Regions from separate parts of the Kocuria sp. CPCC 205231 genome, predicted to be linked through region 3. Evidence: riboswitches for the same ligand, from Rfam matches in the RefSeq annotation. Region 3 holds a riboswitch; each other region holds the start of a gene.
The links. A riboswitch is a leader RNA that binds a small molecule or an ion and turns the genes downstream of it on or off. The one in region 3 is predicted to bind S-adenosylmethionine.

Region 1: another riboswitch for S-adenosylmethionine. It lies ahead of RF640_RS02975 (acyl-CoA dehydrogenase family protein); the one in region 3 lies ahead of RF640_RS07375 (cobalamin-independent methionine synthase II family protein).
Region 2: another riboswitch for S-adenosylmethionine. It lies ahead of RF640_RS08635 (LLM class flavin-dependent oxidoreductase); the one in region 3 lies ahead of RF640_RS07375 (cobalamin-independent methionine synthase II family protein).
Region 4: another riboswitch for S-adenosylmethionine. It lies ahead of RF640_RS15185 (O-acetylhomoserine aminocarboxypropyltransferase/cysteine synthase family protein); the one in region 3 lies ahead of RF640_RS07375 (cobalamin-independent methionine synthase II family protein).

What each region holds. Positions count from the first base shown of each region.
Region 1 covers NZ_JAVKPP010000002.1:286,312-291,185, forward strand. Annotated here, with positions in the region: gene RF640_RS02965 (LLM class flavin-dependent oxidoreductase) at 1-953, opposite strand, end outside; gene RF640_RS02970 (MFS transporter) at 950-2,377, opposite strand; gene RF640_RS02975 (acyl-CoA dehydrogenase family protein) at 2,381-3,778, opposite strand; SAM riboswitch class I at 3,892-3,986, opposite strand; gene moeB (molybdopterin-synthase adenylyltransferase MoeB) at 4,171-4,874, opposite strand, start outside.
Region 2 covers NZ_JAVKPP010000006.1:249,894-254,767, forward strand. Annotated here, with positions in the region: gene RF640_RS08615 (DUF4397 domain-containing protein) at 1-246, opposite strand, end outside; gene RF640_RS08620 (SDR family oxidoreductase) at 400-711, shown strand; gene RF640_RS08625 (hypothetical protein) at 751-969, opposite strand; gene RF640_RS08630 (Vms1/Ankzf1 family peptidyl-tRNA hydrolase) at 1,130-2,260, shown strand; gene RF640_RS08635 (LLM class flavin-dependent oxidoreductase) at 2,354-3,772, opposite strand; SAM riboswitch class IV at 3,851-3,965, opposite strand; gene RF640_RS08640 (CoA-binding protein) at 4,108-4,572, opposite strand; gene RF640_RS08645 (maleylpyruvate isomerase N-terminal domain-containing protein) at 4,658-4,874, opposite strand, start outside.
Region 3 covers NZ_JAVKPP010000005.1:264,482-269,355, forward strand. Annotated here, with positions in the region: gene RF640_RS07365 (MFS transporter) at 1-1,048, opposite strand, end outside; gene RF640_RS07370 (cobalamin-independent methionine synthase II family protein) at 1,296-2,507, opposite strand; gene RF640_RS07375 (cobalamin-independent methionine synthase II family protein) at 2,554-3,756, opposite strand; SAM riboswitch class I at 3,770-3,873, opposite strand; gene RF640_RS07380 (3-hydroxybutyrate dehydrogenase) at 4,066-4,830, shown strand; gene RF640_RS07385 (IclR family transcriptional regulator) at 4,847-4,874, opposite strand, start outside.
Region 4 covers NZ_JAVKPP010000015.1:70,978-75,851, reverse strand. Annotated here, with positions in the region: gene RF640_RS15190 (cystathionine gamma-synthase) at 1-988, opposite strand, end outside; gene RF640_RS15185 (O-acetylhomoserine aminocarboxypropyltransferase/cysteine synthase family protein) at 997-2,325, opposite strand; SAM riboswitch class IV at 2,363-2,484, opposite strand; gene RF640_RS15180 (Lrp/AsnC family transcriptional regulator) at 2,598-3,050, opposite strand; gene RF640_RS15175 (thiamine pyrophosphate-dependent enzyme) at 3,292-4,467, shown strand; gene RF640_RS15170 (alpha-ketoacid dehydrogenase subunit beta) at 4,473-4,874, shown strand, end outside.

The DNA.
Region 1 (4,874 bases), on a different contig from region 3:
ACACCGGTCCAGCCGCCGAACAGGGACAGCGCACCCTCGATGTCCACGTGCCGGCGATATCCGTCGAGCCTGGCCTGGGCCTCGTCGTCGGTCTCGGCGACCACCACGGTGGCCATGGCGAAGGTCTTCACGGAGTCCTCGGCCCGTCCCTGTGCGGCCAGTTCGGCCCGGACGCCGTCGGTCCACCGGCGCACGAGCTGGGGAGTGTTGCCGATGAAGAAGATGGCCTCGGCGTGGTCCACGGCGAACTGCTGTCCGCGCTTCGAGGCGCCGGCCTGGAACAGGAACGGGGTGCCCTGGGGTCCGGGGTGGGCCAGCGCCTGGCCGGGCACGGAGAACCAGGTGCCCTCGTGGCCGACGGGGTGCACGAGGTCCGGGTCCACGAAGACCCCGGCCTCGGCGTCGGCCTTCACGGCCCCGGGGCCGAAGGAGCCCTCGAGGAGCTTGTACATGACCTCCATGTACTCGTCGGCGCGGTCGTAGCGCTCGTCGTGCGGGATCTGCCGGTCCATGCCCAGGTTCCGGGCGGCGGAGTCCTGGTAGGAGGTCACCACGTTCCAGGCCACCCGGCCGCGGGTGAAGTGGTCGAGGGTCGCGAAGGTGCGGGCCAGCAGGTAGGGGGCCTCGTAGGTGACCGAGGCGGTCACGCCGAAGCCGAGCCGTTCGGTCGCCGCGGCCATCGCCGGCACCGCGACGAGCGGGTCGAGCACCGGGTACTGCACTCCCCCGCGGGCCGTGGCCCCGGTCCCGCCGCCGTACACGTCGTAGACGCCGGGGACGTCGGCCAGGAACAGCGCGGTGAAGCCGCCCTCCTCGAGGGTGCGGGCCAGGGACGTCCAGTACTCGAGCGTGTCGAAGCCGGTGACCCCGGCCTCCGGGTGGCGCCACAGTCCCGGTGACTGGTGCACGGGCACCATCATGTCGAAGGCGTTCAGCAGCAGGGGGCGGCTCATACGGTGGTCCTCTCGGGGGTGGTCCGGGTGGCGCTCGCGGCGGCGGGGGTCGCGGCGGCCGGGGCGGCCGCGGTCCGGCCGGAGTGCAGGTCGGTGAGCTCGGTGCCGCGCTGGTCGCGGGCGGGGTCCTTCGCGGCCAGGGCGGCGACGACGGAGAGCACGGCCAGCACGGAGAGGTAGCCGGCGATCAGCCACGGGGTGTCCCCGCCGGCGGCGAAGAGCAGGGCGGCGATCATCGGCATCAGCCCGCCGCCCAGGACGGTGCCGACCTGGTAGCCGAAGCTCACCCCCGAGTACCGCACGTGCACGGGGAACTGCTCGGCGAACCAGGCCGCCTGCGGGCCGTAGATCGCGTCGTGGACGAGGTTGATGCCGAGGATCACCACGAGCGGCAGCAGGGCGAGCGGGCCGGTCTCGAGGAAGGCGAACAGCACCCAGCCGAAGACGCCGATCGCCGCGTAGGCGCTCACCGAGACGACCTTCCGGCCCACCCGGTCGGACAGCCAGGCCCAGAACGGGGTGGAGAACAGGCCGATGGCCGAGGCGATCATCACCGCGGTCACGCCCGCGGCGCTGTCCCCGCGCACGTCCCGCAGGTAGGTCAGCATGTAGACCGTCACCAGGTAGTAGACGGCGTTCTGGGCCAGGCGCAGGCCGATCGTGACCAGCACCGGGCGGCGGTGGTGGGTGAGCAGCTCCCGCAGGGGGGCCTTGGCCACGTTGCCCGAGGCGCGGTGCTCCAGGAACTCCGGGGCGTCGGCCACGCCGAGTCGGATCCACAGACCCACCGCCACGAGCAGGGCCGAGAGCAGGAAGGGGATGCGCCAGCCGTAGGCGGCGAACTGCTCCTCGCTCATGACGTTCTGCACGATGAAGAACGCGCCGGTGGCCAGCAGCATGCCGGCGGAGGAGCCGATCTGGGTGAAGGAGCCGAAGAACCCGCGGTGCCGGGCCGGTGAGTGCTCCACGCTCAGCAGCGCGGAGCCGCCCCACTCCGCGCCGGCGGACAGGCCCTGGAGGATGCGCAGGAGCACGAGCCCGACGACGGCCCACCAGCCGATCACGTCGTAGGTGGGCAGCAGGCCGATCAGGGTGGAGGCCACGCCCATGAGCAGCAGGGAGGCCACCAGCAGCGCCTTGCGGCCGATCCGGTCCCCCAGGTGCCCGGCGATGATCCCGCCCAGGGGCCGGGCGATCACCCCGACCGCGAGGGTGGCGAAGGACGCGACGATGCCGCCGAGCTCGGTGGCCATGGGGAAGAACTGGACGTTGAAGACCAGCGCGGCGGCGGTGCCGTAGAGGTAGAAGTCGTACCACTCGATGGTGGTGCCGGCGAAGGCCGAGGCCAGGACGCGCTTCTTGCCGTGGACGACGCTGGTGCGTCCCGCGGCGGCCGCGGCCGTGGTCGGGGTCGGGGTGCTCATGCGTCAGGCTCCTGGGGTTCGGTCGGCGACGGTCGTGGCGTCGGGCGTGGCATCGGTCGTCGCACCGGGCGTGGCGTCGGGCGTGGCATCGGTCGTCGCACCGGGCGTGGCGTCGGTCCTGGCGTCGCCGATGGCGTTCAGGCCCTCCGGCAGGGTCCCGTTGATGAGGTAGTCGCCGAGGGCGCGGGCGCGGAAGGCGATCGGGTTGTGGGTGGCCACGGTCTGGGCGTTGCGCCAGTGCCGGTCCAGGCCCTTGGCCGTGGACGTGGCGGAGGCGCCCACGGTGAGGAACAGGTCCTGGGCCGCGCCGAGCGCCAGCTCCGGCACGGTGACCTGGGCGTGCTCCACGGCGATCTCGGACTCGTGCAGCGCCGCCGGGAGGCTCCCGGTGAACTCCGGCCGGTCGGCGCCGGCCGCTGCGGCGGCGGCGATCCCGTCGTCCAGGGCGCGGGCGGCGTGCAGCACGGTGGCCTCGGCGGCGAAGGCCTTGGCGGAGATCCGGCCGGTGGCCTCCTGGATCAGCGGGTCGTCGCGGAACGGCAGGCCGAGCCCGGTGTTGAAGGTCCGCCGGCGTCCGGCGATGGTCTCCACCGCGTCCCGCCGGGCCGCCCGGGCGATGCCGGCCAGCACGGCCAGCAGCACGAGCTGGAAGAAGGCGGCCTCGTGGACGGCCTCCGCGCTGCCGGCGGTGCGGTCCAGCACGGCGTCGTCCGGGACGCGCACCCGGTCGAAGACCGCGGTGCCGGTGCCGGTGAGCTTCTGCCCGAAGCCGTCCCAGTCGTCCTCGAGCGTCACGCCCTCGGCGTCCGTGGCGACGACGGCGAAGCGGCGCCCGTCCCGGCCGTCCAGCGCGGCCGAGACGCGGGTGTAGTCGCAGAAGACGGAGCCGGTGGCGTAGAACTTCCGGCCGGTGAGCTCCCAGCCCTCGGCGGTCCGGCTCAGCACGGTGTTCAGGGTGCCGAGCGCGTTGCCGCCCTTCTCCGTGGAGGCGTTGCCGACGGTGGCCCCGGCCAGCACCCGCGGGTACCAGACCTCCTGGAGCTCCCGGGGCAGGAAGCGCAGGGACTCCACGAAGCCGTGGTGGGAGCGGTACAGGTGGGCGATGTTGGAGTCCGCCTCGGCCAGGTCGACCAGCAGCCGGGTGAAGTCCTCGAGGCTGACCCCGGGACCGCCGTGGGCCGCCGGCACGCGCAGGACGCCGAACCCGGCCCGGTCCAGCCGGCGGACCTCCGCGTAGGGCAGCGCGCGCCGGAGGTCCCGGTCCAGGGAGCCGGCGGCGATCTCCGCGAACAGCGGCCGGAAGTGCTCCCGCAGCCCGGCGTAGTCCGCGGGCAGGCCGGCGGCGGGATTCGTGCCGGCGCGGGGATGGGCGGTGGTCTCCTCGACCGTGCTCGGGGTCATGCGGTGGTCCTCTCGGTCGCACCGAGGATTGCCGGCCGCCCACTCGCGCCAGTGGCTGGTCCGGTGACGGCAGCGCCGGACGCTGACGTCACGGACCGACTGCAGATCCGGGATCTCCATCGGTTCTGGCGTTAGCACCCTGACCCCTGGGAAGGACGGGTTGCTGCGGCGTCGTCGAGCCAGATCTCTCGGCCGCTCTGAATGGTGACGTCTGACATGGCACCAGACCACCGAGGTCCGGTGCCACCGGATGACGTCCGGACGTCATCGGAGGTCACGACGACGTCACAGACCGTCACCTCGGCCCGCGTGGTGTACGGCTCCGGCGCGGCACGCCCTCCGCCCCGGACGGAAGAGGGGCGGGGGAGAACGGGGCCGGGGCGCCGACCGGCTCAGTAGACCGGCTTGTCCGGCTCCACCTGCGCCACCCAGGCCAGCACCCCGCCCTCGAGGTGCCGGACCCGTTCCTCCCGCCCGGCGAAGAACGGCCGCAGCGCGGCGAGCGCCGTCGCGGAGCGGGCCCCGGCCTTGCAGTGCAGCACGAGGTCCGCGCCGCGGGCCTCCCGGGGCAGTGCGTCCGCGCCGCGGTCCAGGATCTCCTGCAGCGGCACGGGCACGGCGCCGTCGATGGCCACGAGCTCCCGCTCCCAGTCCTCGCGCACGTCCACCAGGGCGAAGGTCGCCTCCCCGCGCTCCCGGTGCTCCAGCAGCCGGGCCAGCTCAGCCGCCGCGACGGTCTCGGAGGGACCCGCCCCGGGCAGCGCGCACACGGCCTCGGGCGCGGCGACCGCGGTGACCGGGGCGGCGCCGGGATCCGGGTCCAGGCGCATCTCGCGCCAGGTCATCGCGAGCGCGTCGTGCAGCAGCACCCGCCCGAGCAGGGGCTCCCCGGTGCCGGTGACGAGCTTGACGGCCTCGGTGACCATGACCGCGCCGACGGTCGCGGGGAGCATGCCGAAGACCCCGCCCTCGGCGCAGCTGGGCACCTCCCCGTCCGGCGGGGCCTCGGGGTAGAGGTCCCGGTAGGTGGGTCCGTGCCCGGCCCAGAACACGCTGACCTGGCCCTCGAAGCGCAGGATGGAGCCCCAGACGCAGG
Region 2 (4,874 bases), on a different contig from region 3:
GTCGGCGGCGTCGGGGGCCGTGATGGCCAGGTCGTAGCTGCCGGCGGGCAGCTCCAGCGGGCCGGCCAGGGTGCCCGGCTCGAAGTCGTCGAGGGTGAGCTCACCGTTGACGTAGACGTCCACGACGGTGTCGGGGACGCCGTGGAGCACGGAGAGCTCGGCGTGCTCGGCGGCGAACGCCGGGCTCATGCTGAGGGCACCGGCACCGAGGCCGAGGACTGCTGCGGCGGAAAGGGTCTTGCGCATGGTAACTGCTCCTTGAACGGGCTCCCTGGCGGAAGCGGAATCGACCTTGCACCCGTACTACCGCCGTTGACCCCTCCGTGGATGCAGCAGGTCACATTTTTTCCGGGAAGTTTTTCCGGGCCCGTTCCGCACCACCATGAAGAGGGCGGCGCCGTGGCCCGCGCGGCGATCCCGCTGCTCCGGGCCTCCGGACGGGGAGCGATCGTCAACGTGGCCTCCGAGGCGGCCCTGCGCGGCTCCGCCGCGGGCGCGGCCTACACCGCCTCCGAGCACGCCGTGGCCGGGCTGACGAAGAGCACCGCCCTCACGCACGCCGCGGACGGCATCCGCACCAACGCGGTCGCCCCCGGTGCCACGGCCACGGCAGAGCAGGTCGCCGCCGTCATCGCCTTCCTCGCGAGCGACGACGCCTCCAACGTCAACGGCGTGATCATGCCCTCGGACGGCGGCTGGTCCGCGGTGTGACGCACCGCGCGGGGTCCTTGCCCCCGCGCGGTGCGCGGCTCACTCCTCCTCGAGCGTGGAGACCTCCTGCGGCTCGTCGAGGACGACCTCCTGGTCCTGCTCCACGAGGTCGTCGGGGTTCGCCTCGAGGGAGGACGCCTCCGAGCGGTCGGGCGCGTGCACCGGAGCCTCCTCGTCCTGGTCGTCGAGATCCTGCTGATCGGCGTCGATCGACTGCTCGAGCCGGTCGGCCTCGTCGTACTCGGGTACGTCGCTCATGACTGCCTCCTGCGTCGTGGGACCTGCGGGACCACCGGCCGTGGGGCCGGTCGTGTGCCTCCGACCCTACTCGTCGGGTCGTCTGTTCCCAGCCCCCTGGTGGTCGGATAACGTGGTCTGCACCACAGGAAGCACCGCTCAACAGCAGGAGTTGTCGATCATGACGAGCCGATTCCACCGCTACGCCGAACTGTTCAAGAGCAAGGGCCCCTGGTGCACCGTGTACACGGACATCAGCACCGGCACCGTCGACTCGCTGCACGCCATCGACGTGCTTCCGGAGAACATCTGCCGAGAGCTGGAGCGCCAGGGTGCGAGCAAGGCCGACCTCGCCGCGGTGGAGGCCGCCGTGCGCCCGGCCGAGGGCGTGCCGGACCCGGTGTGCCGGTACCTGCTGGTGCGCGGAGGCACCGTGGAGATCGACGAGGTCCTCCCCGGGCCCCGGGCCGGCAGCGGTGTCGTCCAGGTGGAGGACGTCCCCGATCTCACTCCCCTGTTCCGGCACCGCCCGGACGACTTCCCGTACGTGGTCGCCGAGGTGGGCCGGGACGGCGGCGAGATCTGCCTCCAGCACGCCAGCCGCGTCCGGGCCGCGGACGAGCAGCAGATCGAGGGCGAGACCGAGCACCTGAAGAAGTTCCCCGGGGGCGGCTGGTCGCAGGGGCGCTGGCAGCGGCACACGGAGGACGTGTGGCGGCGCAACACCGAGCAGGTGGCCGAGCAGATCGACAAGGTCGTGGCCGAGAGCGGGGCCCAGCTCGTCGTCCTGGCCGGGGACCTGCGGGCCCGGGGCCTGGTCGAGGAGCAGCTGTCCAAGGCGAGCCGGGGGATGCTGAGCGTCGTGGACGCCAACACCCGGGCGGAGGGCAGCAAGTCCGCCGACTTCGACCACCAGGTCGAGGAGCGCGTGGCGGAGGTCGTGGCGCACCGCCAGCAGGCGCTGCTCGAGCGGCTCGCCGAGCAGCAGGGACGCGCGGACCCCACCGCCGTCTCGGGGATGGCGCCCGTGGTCTCCGCCCTGCAGCAGGCCCAGGCGGAGACGCTGCTGATCGACGACACCCACCTGGACACGGAGCAGCAGCTCATCGCCCTGGACGCCGAGCCGTGGATCGCCCTGGAGGAGTCGGAGGCCGTGGGCGCCGGCGTGCTGGGCCGGGTCTCCGCCGACGCCGCGCTGGTGCGCGCCGCGGTGCTGACCGACGGCCGCCCCGTCTTCGTGCCGCCGGGGGCGCTGCCCCACGGCACGGACGTCGCGGCCCTGCTGCGCTGGAGCGCCGCACCGGCGTCCTGACCCGGCACGGACGAGGGGCCCCCGCACGCGGGGGCCCCTCGTCCGTGCCCTGCCCCGTGCTCTCGGCGGAGCCGCGGGGTCAGGGGACGGGGGTCAGAGGGCCAGCTGGCGGGCGGGGGTGTCCGCGGCGGAGGGCCTGCCCGCGTAGGCGCCCCGGAACGCGGCGGCGGGGTGGGTGCCGAGCACCTTGGTCTGCCCCTTGCCGTAGAGGTTCTCGCGCAGCGTGGTGCCCTCGTAGCCGGTGCGGTAGCGGCCGCGCTTCTGCAGCTCCGGCACGACCCACTCCACGAAGTCCTCGAACGAGCCCGGGGACACGTGGTAGGCGAGGTTGATGCCGTCCAGCCCGCCCTCGTCGATCCACCGCTCGAGCTCGTCGGCCACGGTCTGCGGGGACCCGACGATCGGCACGCCCATGCCGCCCATCGAGATGTGCTTGGCGACCTCCTTGATCGTCCACTTCTTGTGCGGGTCGGCCGTGGTGAAGGGGGTCAGGAAGGACTGGATCGAGTCGGTCTTGATGTACTCCAGGACGTCGTTCTCGTCGTAGCGGCCCAGGTCCAGCCCGGACCAGCCGCCCACGAGGCCCAGCGCGCCGTCGGTGTCCGCGTACCGCTCGTAGTCGCGGCGCTTCTGCTCGGCCTTCGCGTCGGTCTCGTCGACGATCACGTGCAGCATGGCGAAGATCTTGAGGTCGTCCCGGTCCCGCCCGCCGGCCTCCGCCTCGTCGCGCAGCTTGTCGGTCACCACCCGGGTCAGGTCCGGGCGGATGCCGCCCACGAACACCGCCTCCGCGTGGCGGCCGGCGAACGCCCGCCCGCGGGAGGAGGCCCCGGCCTGGAAGATCAGCGGCGTGCGCTGCGGGGACGGCTCGGTCAGCCCGATGCCGGGGACGTCGAAGTACCTGCCGTGGTGCTGGATCGGGTGGACGAGCGCCGGGTCGGCGAAGACCCCGTTGACCCGGTCGCGCCGGACCGCGCCGTCCTCCCAGGAGCCCTCCCAGAGCTTGTAGCAGACCTCCATGAACTCCTCGGCGATCTCGTAGCGCTCGTCGTGGGAGATCTGCTCCGTCAGCCCGTGGTTCTCGGCGGCCGACTTCAGGTAGGACGTCACCACGTTGAAGCCCATCCGGCCCTTCGTGAGGTGGTCGAGGGTCGCGAACTTCCGGGCGAGCGGGTACGGCTGCTCGTAGGTGATCGCGCTCGTCACGCCGAAGCCGAGGTGCTTCGTCACGGCCGCCATCGCGGAGATCTGCATGAAGGGGTCGTTGACCGGGATCTGGGTGGCGTCCCGGATCACCGGGGCCGCGGAGTTCTGGTAGACGTCGTAGTACCCGACGACGTCCGCGAGGAACAGCGCGTCGAAGAGCCCCTTCTCCAGGACCTGGGCGACGTCCGTCCAGTACTCGATCGTGTTGTACTCGTCCGCCCGGGAGCGGGGGTGCTTCCACAGACCGGGGGCCTGGTGGCCCACGCAGGTCATGTCGAAGGCGTTCAGGGCGATGCGCTTGCTCATGGGGTGTTCCTCCCGGGTCGATGCCGACCCGCGCCCGTGCGTCGTGGAGACCTGCCCGCGGGTCCGACGCACTGGTGGGCGCCGTACTTGCCGCGGAGCACGTGCACCGCGGCCCGATGTTCATCTGGGGCACCCCGCTACGGGAGAGGGTTGCCGCCCGACCAGCCAGAGCTTCGTGTCGGGACTCGTCATCGTCGTCGGGGGACAGCTTAGCGGGTGGCCCCTGACCGGGTGCAACCCCTGTGCGGTCCCGCCGCACGGGGACGGTCCCGGCCCGCATCGGGCCTGCGCCCACCCGGTTCGGGCGGCTCCGCCGGGTCGCTCAGCCGGGTCGTTCAGCCGGGCGGGGCGAGCGGCGGGGTCCGGCCCGGGTCCAGGGTCCAGCCCCGCCGGAGCAGGGACCGGAGCTCGATCAGGGGGCAGGTGTCCATGACCACGTCGAGGCCGGCCCGCTCCGCCCGGGCGGCGGCGTCCTCGTCGACGACGCCCAGCTGCAGCCACACCGCGGCGGCGCCCACGGCGATGGCCTGGTCCACCACCGCGCCGACGCGGCGGGAGTTCACGAAGCAGTCCACCACGTCGATCGGCCCCGGGACCTCGGCGAGCGTGCGGTGGCCGGGCTCGCCGTGCACCGGCTCGCCCTTCGGGTTGACCGGGACGATCGTCATGCCGAGGTCGTCCCGGATCCGCTTCGCCACCGAGTGCGCCGGACGGGCCGTGTTGCCGGTCAACCCCACCACGGCCCACCGGCCGGGCCGTGCCATGAGGCGGTCGATGACGGCGGGGTCGTTGCGGCTCATGCCCCCAGCCTGGCACGGAACCCGTTCCCCCTCCTTCTTCCTCCGCGGGATTGCACGTGTCGGCGACCTCGCGGAGGGGGGAGGGTCAGGAGAAGAGCGGCAGGAGGTCCGCGTGCGCGCCCAGCTCCGCACGCTCCTGGGCGGTCAGCTCCGCCCGGCCGGTGCCCACGCGGGCGAAGTGCTCGTCGCTCCAGTGCTCGAGCGGTTCCCGCTCCCACAGGTCGGTGAGGACCCGGCGGACCTCGGCGAGCCCGTCCACGGCGGGACCCGGGGAGCCGTCCAGGTGCTGGATCAGGTCCAGG
Region 3 (4,874 bases):
TCACGATCGCCAGGGCGAACAGCGGCAGGGACGCGGTGTCCAGCAGGAACCACATCGGCACGGCCCACAGGATGATGATGGCGTAGCCGATCTGGAAGGTGCGCACGCGCCCGATCCGGTCCGAGATCCAGCCGCCGAACATCGTGAAGACGAGCCAGCCCACGCCGCCGATCAGGGAGGCGATGAGGGTCTGCGAGCGCGGCATGCCCAGCACGTTGGAGCCGTAGGAGGCGAAGAACGCGATCACCAGGTAGCCGGCGGCGTTGTTGGCGGCGAAGATCAGGGCCGCGAGGGTGACCGGCTTCTTGTGGTGCTTGAACAGCTGGCCCAGGGGAGCGGAGGACTCCTTCTTGCGCAGCTGCATCTCCTTGAAGACAGGGGACTCGTCGACGGTCTTGCGGATCAGGTAGCCGACCACGATCAGCACCACGGAGGACAGGAACGGGATGCGCCAGCCCCAGGCCTGGAAGTCCTCGGGGGACATCATCGAGGTGAGGGCGAACATGAAGGACGTGGCGAGCAGCATGCCCAGCGGCACGCCGATCTGCGGGTAGGCGCCGAAGAGCCCGCGCTTGTTCCGCGGGGCGTGCTCCACGGACATCAGGGCCGCGCCGCCCCACTCGCCGCCGGCCGAGAAGCCCTGCATGATGCGCAGGAGCACCAGGAAGATCGGGGCCCAGATGCCGATCGTCGCGTAGGTGGGGAGCATGCCGATCAGCATCGTCGCGGCACCCATGCCCACCAGGGTGAGGACCAGGACGATCTTGCGGCCGTACTTGTCGCCGAGGTGGCCGGCGACCACCGCGCCCAGCGGGCGGAAGAGGAAGCTGATGCCCAGGGAGGCCCACGCGACCACCTGGGCGAGGCCGGCGTTCTCCTCGGACAGCGGCGCGAAGTACAGCGGCGCCAGGACGAAGGCCGCGGCCTGGGCGTAGATGAAGAAGTCGTACCACTCGATGGTGGTGCCCACGAGGGTGCCGGCGAGGACCTTGCGCTCCTCGCGCGACATCTCGTGCCGCCCGGCCGGGGCGGAGGATGGGTGCGCCATGGGATCTCCAGGGAATCGGGGACGGCGACGTCCGCGGCGGAACCGAACGCATCATGACCGAACGTTCGGTATTGCATTGCGATACTACGGGCGGAAGTGACGCCTGTCACCCTCCGGACGGAATAATCAAACCATGTATCACTACATGTGACACAGACCACCGGGGATGGAAACCGCCGGGCCCGGCCCTCGCAGGAGGACCGGGCCCGGCGGCGCGGCAGGGGCGTCGGGGACGCCGGGATGCGGCTCAGCGGTAGAGCCGCTCCGTGGCCAGGCGCGCTCCCTCGACGAGGGACTCGAGCTTGGCCCAGGCGATCTGCGGGTGCAGGCGCCCGCCCAGACCGCAGTCGGTCGACGCGACGACGTTCTCGCGGCCCACGACCGAGGCGAACTGCTCGATCCGGTCGGCCACCAGCTCCGGGTGCTCCACCACGTTCGTCGAGTGGGAGACCACGCCCGGGATGATCACGCGGCCCTCGGGCAGCGCGTGGTCCTTCCAGACCTTCCACTCGTGGGCGTGCCGGGCGGAGGCGCCCTCGAAGGTGTAGCCGCCGGCGCTGATGGTCAGCATCAGGTCCACGAGGTGCTTCAGCTCGAGGTCCGTGGTGTGCGGGCCGTGCCAGGAGCCCCAGCACAGGTGGAAGCGGACCTGCTCCTCGGGGATCCCCCGCAGCGCGTGGTTGAGCGCCTCGACGCGCAGCCGCGTGAACGCCAGGTAGTCCTCGACCGTGGGCTCGGGGTTGATCTGGTCCCAGGACTCCGCGATGGACGGGTCGTCGATCTGCACGGTCAGCCCGGCGTCCGTGATCGCCAGGTACTCCTCGCGCATCGCGTCGGCGCACGCGTAGACGAGCTCCTCGTCGGTCCTGTAGTACTCGTTCGTCACGCGCGCGGCGGAGCCGGGGGAGAGGGCGGCCACGAACCCGGTCTGCGCCCCGGTGGCCGCCATGGCCGCCCGGAGGTTGCGGACGTCCGAGGCCACGGCCTCCTGTCCCGTGTAGGTCAGCGGCCCGGTGATCTTGGGCTGCGTGGTCGAGGAGCGCCCGGTGAGGATGCCCGACGCCGGGTCCTCGTACGCCTCCCGGAAGCGCTCGCGGTCCCGGCGGTCCGGGAAGCTCGTGAGCACGATGTGGCCGGGCGAGGAGCGCCTCTTCTCCGTGGACGCCCACCGGTCCTCGTCGGTCGGGGTGAGCCCGCCGAGGCGGGAGAAGGAGTAGTTCCACCACGCGCCGTAGTCGACCGCGCTGGACATCGTGTGCCCGTACTCGCCGTCGTTGACCACGTCCACGCCGATCTCGCGCTGCCGGCGCACCACGTCCTCGACGCCCACGGCGAGCTCGTCGGTGAGCTGCTCGAACGTGATGGCGCCCTCGGCGTGCCGCTGGTTGGCCTCGAGCAGCCGCGGGGTCCGCGGCAGGGAGCCCACGTGGGTGGTCTGCACGTGGTCGGTGTTCTGCATGGTCATGCGTGTCCTCCTGAGGGTCTGCGGGAAGGTCGGGGGCCGGTCAGGACCAGAGCCGGCGGGAGGCGAGCTCGGCCCCGCGGGCGAGGGTCTCGAGCTTCGCCGCGGCGATCTGCGGATGGATCCGCCCGCCCAGGCCGCAGTCGGTCGAGGCGATCACGTTCTCGCGGCCCACCTGGCGGGCGAAGCGCTCGATCCGGTCGGCCACCAGCTCCGGGTGCTCCACCACGTTGGTGGCGTGGGAGACGATCCCCGGGATGATGATCTTGCCCTCGGGCAGCTCGTGGTCCTGCCAGACCTTCCACTCGTGCTCGTGCCGGGCGTTGGCGGCCTCGAAGCTGTAGCCGCCGGCCCTGATGGAGAGCATGAGCTCCACCAGGAGCTCGAACCCGAGGTCCGTGGTGTGCGGGCCGTGCCAGGAGCCCCAGCACAGGTGGAAGCGCACCTGCTCCTCCGGGATGCCCTCGAGGGCGTAGTTGAGGGCCTCGACCCGCTTGCGGGTGAACGCGAGGTAGTCCTCCACGCCGGGCTCGGGATTGACCTGGTCCCAGTTCTCCGCGATGGACGGGTCGTCGATCTGCACGATCAGCCCGGCGTCGGTGATCGCCCGGTACTCCTCGCGCATCACCTCGGCGCAGGCGGTCAGCACCTCGTCCTCGTCCGCGTAGTGGGTGTTCTCCAGCCGCGCGCACGAGCCCGGGGACAGCGCGGCGAGGTAGCCCTCGCTCGCGCCCGTGGCCTGCAGCCCGGCCTTGAGGTTGCGGATGTCCGCCTCCAGCGCCGCGTGGCCCGTGTACTCCAGCTTCCCGGTGATCTTCGGGAACGGCGCCTGCTTGCCCGTGGTGATGCCCGAGGAGGGGTCCGTGTACGCCTCGTGGAAGAGCCGGCGGTCCCGGCGGTCCCCGAAGCTCGTCAGGACCACCCTGCCGGGCGAGGAGCGCTGCGGCTCCTGCTCCCACAGGTCCACGTCGCCGGGGGTGAGGCCCGAGATCCGGGCGAAGACGTAGTGCCACCACGCGCCGTAGTCGACCTCCGCGGCCATGACGTGGCCGTACTCGCCGTCGTTGACCACGTCGATCCCGAGCTCGCGCTGTCGGCGGACCACGTCGACCACCGAGTCCTGCAGGAGCCGGTCGTACTCCGCCTCCGGGACGGCCCCCTTCGCCCGGTTGGCCTCGAGCAGCGCCGGGGTGCGCGGGAGGGACCCGGCGTGGGTCGTGCGGATGCGGTCGGCGCTTCGCAGCATGGGTCGTGCGTCCTTTCCATCGGTCCTGGCGGTAGCACCGGAGGCGGGACGGGGATGCCGTCGCCCGGGTTGCTGCGGCGTCGTCGAGCCAGATCTCTCGGCCGCTCTGGATGGTGACCCTGTCATCCAAGCGCACCCGTGCGCGCTGCGCCATTCGGCGCCCGGATGACGGACATGACGCCGTGTGACGCGACCCGGCGCGCACTCCCGGGAGGAGCTGTCCTTCGCGAACATGGCCTGGATCACATACCGTGGCGGTGATCCGTGCCCCTCACCCCGCGGGCACGACGGACCAGAGGAAGGACCCCCATGTCCCAGACGCCCCAGCAGCAGGACCTCGAGGGCCGCACGGCGCTCGTCACCGGTGGCGCGAGCGGCATCGGCCTGGCCGCCGCCCGGGCCCTCGCCGGCTCCGGCGCGCACGTGGTCGTGGCCGACGTCGACGAGGCCGGGGCGCAGCGCGTCGCGGACGAGCTCGGCGGCCGCGCGTGGGCCGTCGACCTGCTCGACACCGCGGCGCTCGCCGAGCTGAGCCTCGAGGTCGACGTGCTGGTCAACAACGCCGGCATCCAGAAGGTCGCCCCCCTCCAGGAGTTCGACCCCGCGGACTTCCACCGGATCCTGGTGCTGATGCTGGAGTCCCCGTTCCTGCTGGTGCGCGCCGCGCTGCCGCACATGTACGAGCGGGGCTGGGGGCGCGTCATCAACGTCTCCTCCGTGCACGGGCTGCGGGCGTCCCCCTACAAGAGCGCCTACGTCTCGGCGAAGCACGGCCTGGAGGGGCTGTCCAAGACCGTCGCGGTGGAGGGCGCGGCCCACGGGGTGACGAGCAACTGCATCAACCCCGGCTACGTGCGCACCCCGCTCGTCGAGAAGCAGATCGCCGACCAGGCGAGGGTGCACGGGATCCCCGAGTCCGAGGTGGTGGAGCGGATCATGCTCGGCGAGACGCCGATCAAGAAGCTCGTGGACCCGGAGGACGTCGGCAGCCTGGTCGCGTGGCTGGCCGGACCGCACGCGTCCATGGTCACCGGGGCCTCCTACACGATGGACGGCGGCTGGACGGCGCGCTGAGCCCGCCCCGGGCCGCTCAGCGGTGACCCAGCTCCCGGGAGAGC
Region 4 (4,874 bases), on a different contig from region 3:
CCGCCCGGGCCGCGGCCTCCCCGCCGGTCAGCCGGAAGGAGACCATGCCGCCGAACCCGCGCATCTGCGCGGCGGCGAGCGCGTGGCCGGGGTGCCCGGGCAGCCCGGGGTAGAGCACCTGCGCGACCTCGGGGCGCTCCAGGAGCCACTCGGCGATCCGCTGCGCGTTGTCCTGGTGGCGCTCCATCCGCAGGCTCAGGGTCTTGAGCCCGCGGGCGGCCAGGTAGCTGTCCTGGGGGCCCGCCACGGCGCCGGCGGCGAACTGCTGGAAGCCGACCGCCTCGGCGAGCGGGGCCCCGCGCCACTGGGCCGTGCCCACGACCACGGCGCCGCCGAGCACGTCCGAGTGCCCCCCGATGTACTTCGTGGTGGAGTGCACCACGGCGTGCGCGCCGAGCTCGAGGGGGGTCTGCAGGTACGGGGACGCGAAGGTGTTGTCGACGACGAGCAGCGCCCCGGCGTCCCGGGCCAGCTGCGCCCACGCCGCGACGTCGGCGATGCCGAGCAGCGGGTTGGACGGCGTCTCGAGCCACAGCACCTTCGTGGCGCCGGGGCGCACGGCCGCCCGGACGGCGTCGAGGTCCGTGATCTCCACGGGCGTGTGCCCGATGTCCCACGGGGCGAGGACCCGGGTGATCAGCCGGTTGGTGCCGCCGTAGCCGTCGGCGCCGAGCACGATGTGGTCGCCCGGGCGCAGCACGGCGCGCAGCAGGGCGTCCTCTGCCGCGATCCCCGAGGCGAACGCGAACCCCCGCTCGCCGCGCTCCAGGGCCGCGAGCTGCTCCTCGAAGCCGCTGCGGGTGGGGTTGGAGCCGCGGCTGTACTCGTGCCCGGCGCGCAGCACGTTGATCCCGTCCTGGGCGAACGTGGAGGTCTGGTAGATCGGCGGGATGACCGCCCCGGTCAGCGGGTCGGGCTCCTGGCCGGCGTGGACGGCGGTGGTCGTGAAGCCCCGGTGGCGGGTGCGGGTCTCGGTGGGGGACGTCATGGCGGGGCTCACTTCCGGGTGGTCTGGACGGCGGTGACGACGGTGTCGAGGGCCTGGCCGAGGTCGGCCACGAGGTCCTGGGGGGACTCGAGGCCGATCGAGAGCCGGATCGTGGTCTCGGCGATCCCGCCGGCCCGGCGCTGCTCGGGGGTCAGGCGGCAGTGGGTCATGGCCGCCGGGTGGGCCACGAGGCTGCGGGTGTCCCCGATGTTGGCGACCAGCTTGAACAGCCGGAGCGCGTCGATGAACGGGCCCACGGCGCCGTCCGGGGCGGCGAGGTCGAAGGAGAACACGGAGCCGGTCCCGCGCGGGAAGTCCCGGGCCGCGATCCCGGCGCCGGGGTCCCCGGGCACGCCGGGGTGGTGGACGCGGGCGACGGCGGGGTGCCCGGCCAGGAACTCGGCCACCGCCAGCGCCGAGGCCGTGTGGCGGGCCACGCGCAGGTCGAGGGTCTCGGTGCCCTGCAGGATCTGGCTGGCGTTGAACGGGGAGAGCGTGGTGCCGAGGTCGTGCACGTACTTCGCCCGGACCAGGTGCAGGTAGGGGCTGGCGGCGGCGCACTTGTCGACGAGGCTGAGTCCGCCCCAGCGGGCGCGGGCCTGGGTGAACTGCGGCCACTTGTCCGGCCGGGCGGACCAGTCGAAGGTCCCGCCGTCCACGACCGCCCCGGCGAGCGCGTTGCCGTGCCCGCCCAGGAACTTGGTGGCCGAGTGCACCACGATGTCCGCGCCCTTCTCCAGCGGCCGGTACAGGGCCGGGGACGCGAGGGTGTTGTCGACGACGACGGGCACGCCGGCGGTCCGGGCGACGTCGGCGATCCCGGGCAGGTCCGGGAGGGTGGCCAGCGGGTTGCCGATGGACTCGAGCAGGAACGCGCGGGTGTCGGGGCGCACGGCCGCGGCCCACGCCCCCGGGGCGGTGGGGTCCACGAAGGAGACCTCGATGCCGTAGTCAGCGAAGGAGTCGGTGAGCAGGTCCACCGTGCCCCCGTAGAGCTTCTCGGAGGCCACGAGATGCTTCCCGGCGCCCTGGCCGAGCAGGGCCAGCAGCGCCACGGCCACGGCGGACTGGCCCGAGCCGGTCGCCACGGCGCCCGCGCCGCCCTCGAGGTCGCTGATCCGCTGCTCGAGCACGGCCACCGTGGGGTTGCCGGTGCGCGTGTAGGTGAAGCCTGCCCGGGTCTGGGCGAACATCTGCCGGGCCGCCTCGTAGTCCGGGAACTCGAAGGCCGCGGTCTGGTAGATCGGCACCGTCAGGGTGCGCTGGACGACCTGGTCGTGGGTGCCGGCGTGGATCTGCCGGGTCGCGAGGTCGTGGTCGGTCACGGGGATGGACATGGCGCTGCTCCTGTGCCTTGCTCTTACCCGCACCGGTCATCCGCGCGGGCCCGGTGGGCACGCCGCGGAAGATGCAGGCCGCTTCCTCATCCGAACCACCCAATGAGCATGGGGTTGGTGCGTGACCAAGTCGGAGCTTGGCGGTCACGTCTCGTGAAGCTGGAACAACACTATGCGCAGAGGTAGTGGGTGTCCCTCCGCGTCGGAAGATGACGACCGTGACGGTTCGTGACGCCGGCCGTGCGCGCCGGGCCCGGCGCGGGGCCGGCGCGTCAGGCCCGGGTGTCGATGTCCTCGAAGATCAGGAACGTCTGGGTGTCCACCACGCCGGGCAGCTGCTGGACGTGCTCGAAGATCACCTGCCGCAGGTGCACGGTGTCCACGGCCCGCACGAGGAGCATGACGTCGAAGTTCCCGCCCACCAGGGCGATGTGGTGCACGGCGGGGATCGCCTGGAGCTGGGCGCACAGCTCCCGCCAGGTGTTCTGCTGGAGCTTGAGCGTCACGTACGCGGAGGCCTGCAGGCCCGCCCGGACCGGGTCGATCACGGTGCTGAAGCGCAGGATCACCCCCTCGTCCCGGAGCCGGTTGATCCGGGCGTAGGCGTGGGCGCGGGAGACGTGCACGGCCGCGGCGATCGCCGTCACGGACTGCCTCGCTTCCCGGGACAGCTCCGCGAGGATCTTCCGGTCGGTCTCGTCCAGCGGCACGGGGGTCGAGGGCACGGCGGGCTCCTTCGGGGCGGGTCGGGCGCGGGGCCCGGAACGTGTCGGACGAATGCGTGTGCTCCACGCCACACTAGAACATTTCGTCCACGCGCGGTGCACTGTCCGTCTCAGACTTCTGCATTTTCCCCGCTCTGTGGATACGAACCATGCCCGGTTCCCATACTGGGGAGACAGAGCCGCACCACCTTCCTGCCCTCCCCGGACCGCGGCCGCACCGGGGACCGACCGAGGGGACACCATGAGCCAGACCGTCGAGACCCCCGAGGACCCGATCCTCCGGGCCTCCCAGAGCTTCGGCATCACACCGGAGCAGTACATGCTCCCGGCCCGCGGCGAGATCCGCATGGTCGACCCGAGCGGGCGGCTGCTCGCCCCCGAGGAGCAGGGCACCGGCCCCGGCCACGAGTACCCGCTGCCGGCCCCGGACGTCCTGCTGGGCGCCTACGAGAAGCTGGTGGTCGGGCGGCGGGTCAACGACCAGAACTCCGCGCTGGTCCGCCAGGGCCGGATGGCCGTCTACCCGTCCAGCCACGGCCAGGAGGCCTGCCAGGTGGCGGCCGCCCTGTGCCTCGAGGAGGGCGACTGGCTGTTCCCCACCTACCGGGACACCGTGGCGGTCATGACCAAGGGCGTGGACCCGATGCAGGTCATGGCGATCTTCCGCGGCGAGTGGCACAGCGGCTACGACCCGCACGAGCACCACGTGGGCATCCAGTCGACCCCGCTCACCACCCAGCTGCTGCACGCGGTGGGCGTGGCCCACGCCGCCAAGCTGCGCGGCGAGGACACCGTGGTCCTGGCGATGTGCGGGGACGGCGCCACCAGCGAGGGCGACTTCCACGAGGCCCTGAACTTCGCGGCCGTGTTCAAGCTGCCGGTCGTGTTCTTCGTGCAGAACAACGGCTACGCGATCTCCGTGCCCCTGTCCCAGCAGTCCGCGGCCCCGAGCCTCGCCCACAAGGCGGTCGGCTACGGCATGGCCGGCGAGCGCGTGGACGGCAACGACCTTGTGGCGCTGCTCGCCACCCTGCGGCGCGCCGTGGACCTGGCCCGCTCCGAGTCCGAGCCCCTCCTCGTGGAGGCGCACACCTACCGCATGCAGGCGCACACCAACGCCGACGACGCCACCCGCTACCGGGACGACGCCGAGGTGCAGGAGTGGATCGCCAAGGACCCGGTGACCCGGATGCGCGCCTACCTCGGCGCCGAGGGCGTGCTCGACGACGCGGCGGAGCAGCGCATCGCCGCCGCCGCCGAGGACGTCGCCTCGGCCCTGCGCGACGGCATGAACGCCGACGTGGAGATCGACCCGCTCGAGCTGTTCCGCCACGTCTACACCGAGCAGACCCCGCAGCTCGCCGAGCAGGAGCAGTTCCTGACCGCCGAGCTCGCCCGAGAGGAGACCGGACAGTGAGCACCCTGCACGCCCCCGCCCCGGCCGGCGAGGCCCCGGCGGTCAAGCCCGCCACCTTCGCCCAGGCGCTCAACACCGCCCTGGCCGACGCGCTGGCCGCCGACCCCGCCGTCGTCGTCTTCGGCGAGGACGTCGGCACCCTCGGCGGCGTCTTCCGCATCACCGACGGGCTGACGAAGCGCTTCGGCCGCACCCGGTGCTTCGACACCCCGCTGGCCGAGTCCGGGATCGCCGGCATGGCCGTGGGCATGGCGATGAACCGGATGCGCCCCGTCATCGAGATGCAGTTCGACGCCTTCGCCTACCCTGCCTTCGAGCAGGTCGCCTCGCACATCGCGAAGATGCACAACCGCACCCGCGGCGCCGTGCGCCTGCCGATCGTCATCCGGATCCCCTACGCCGGCGGC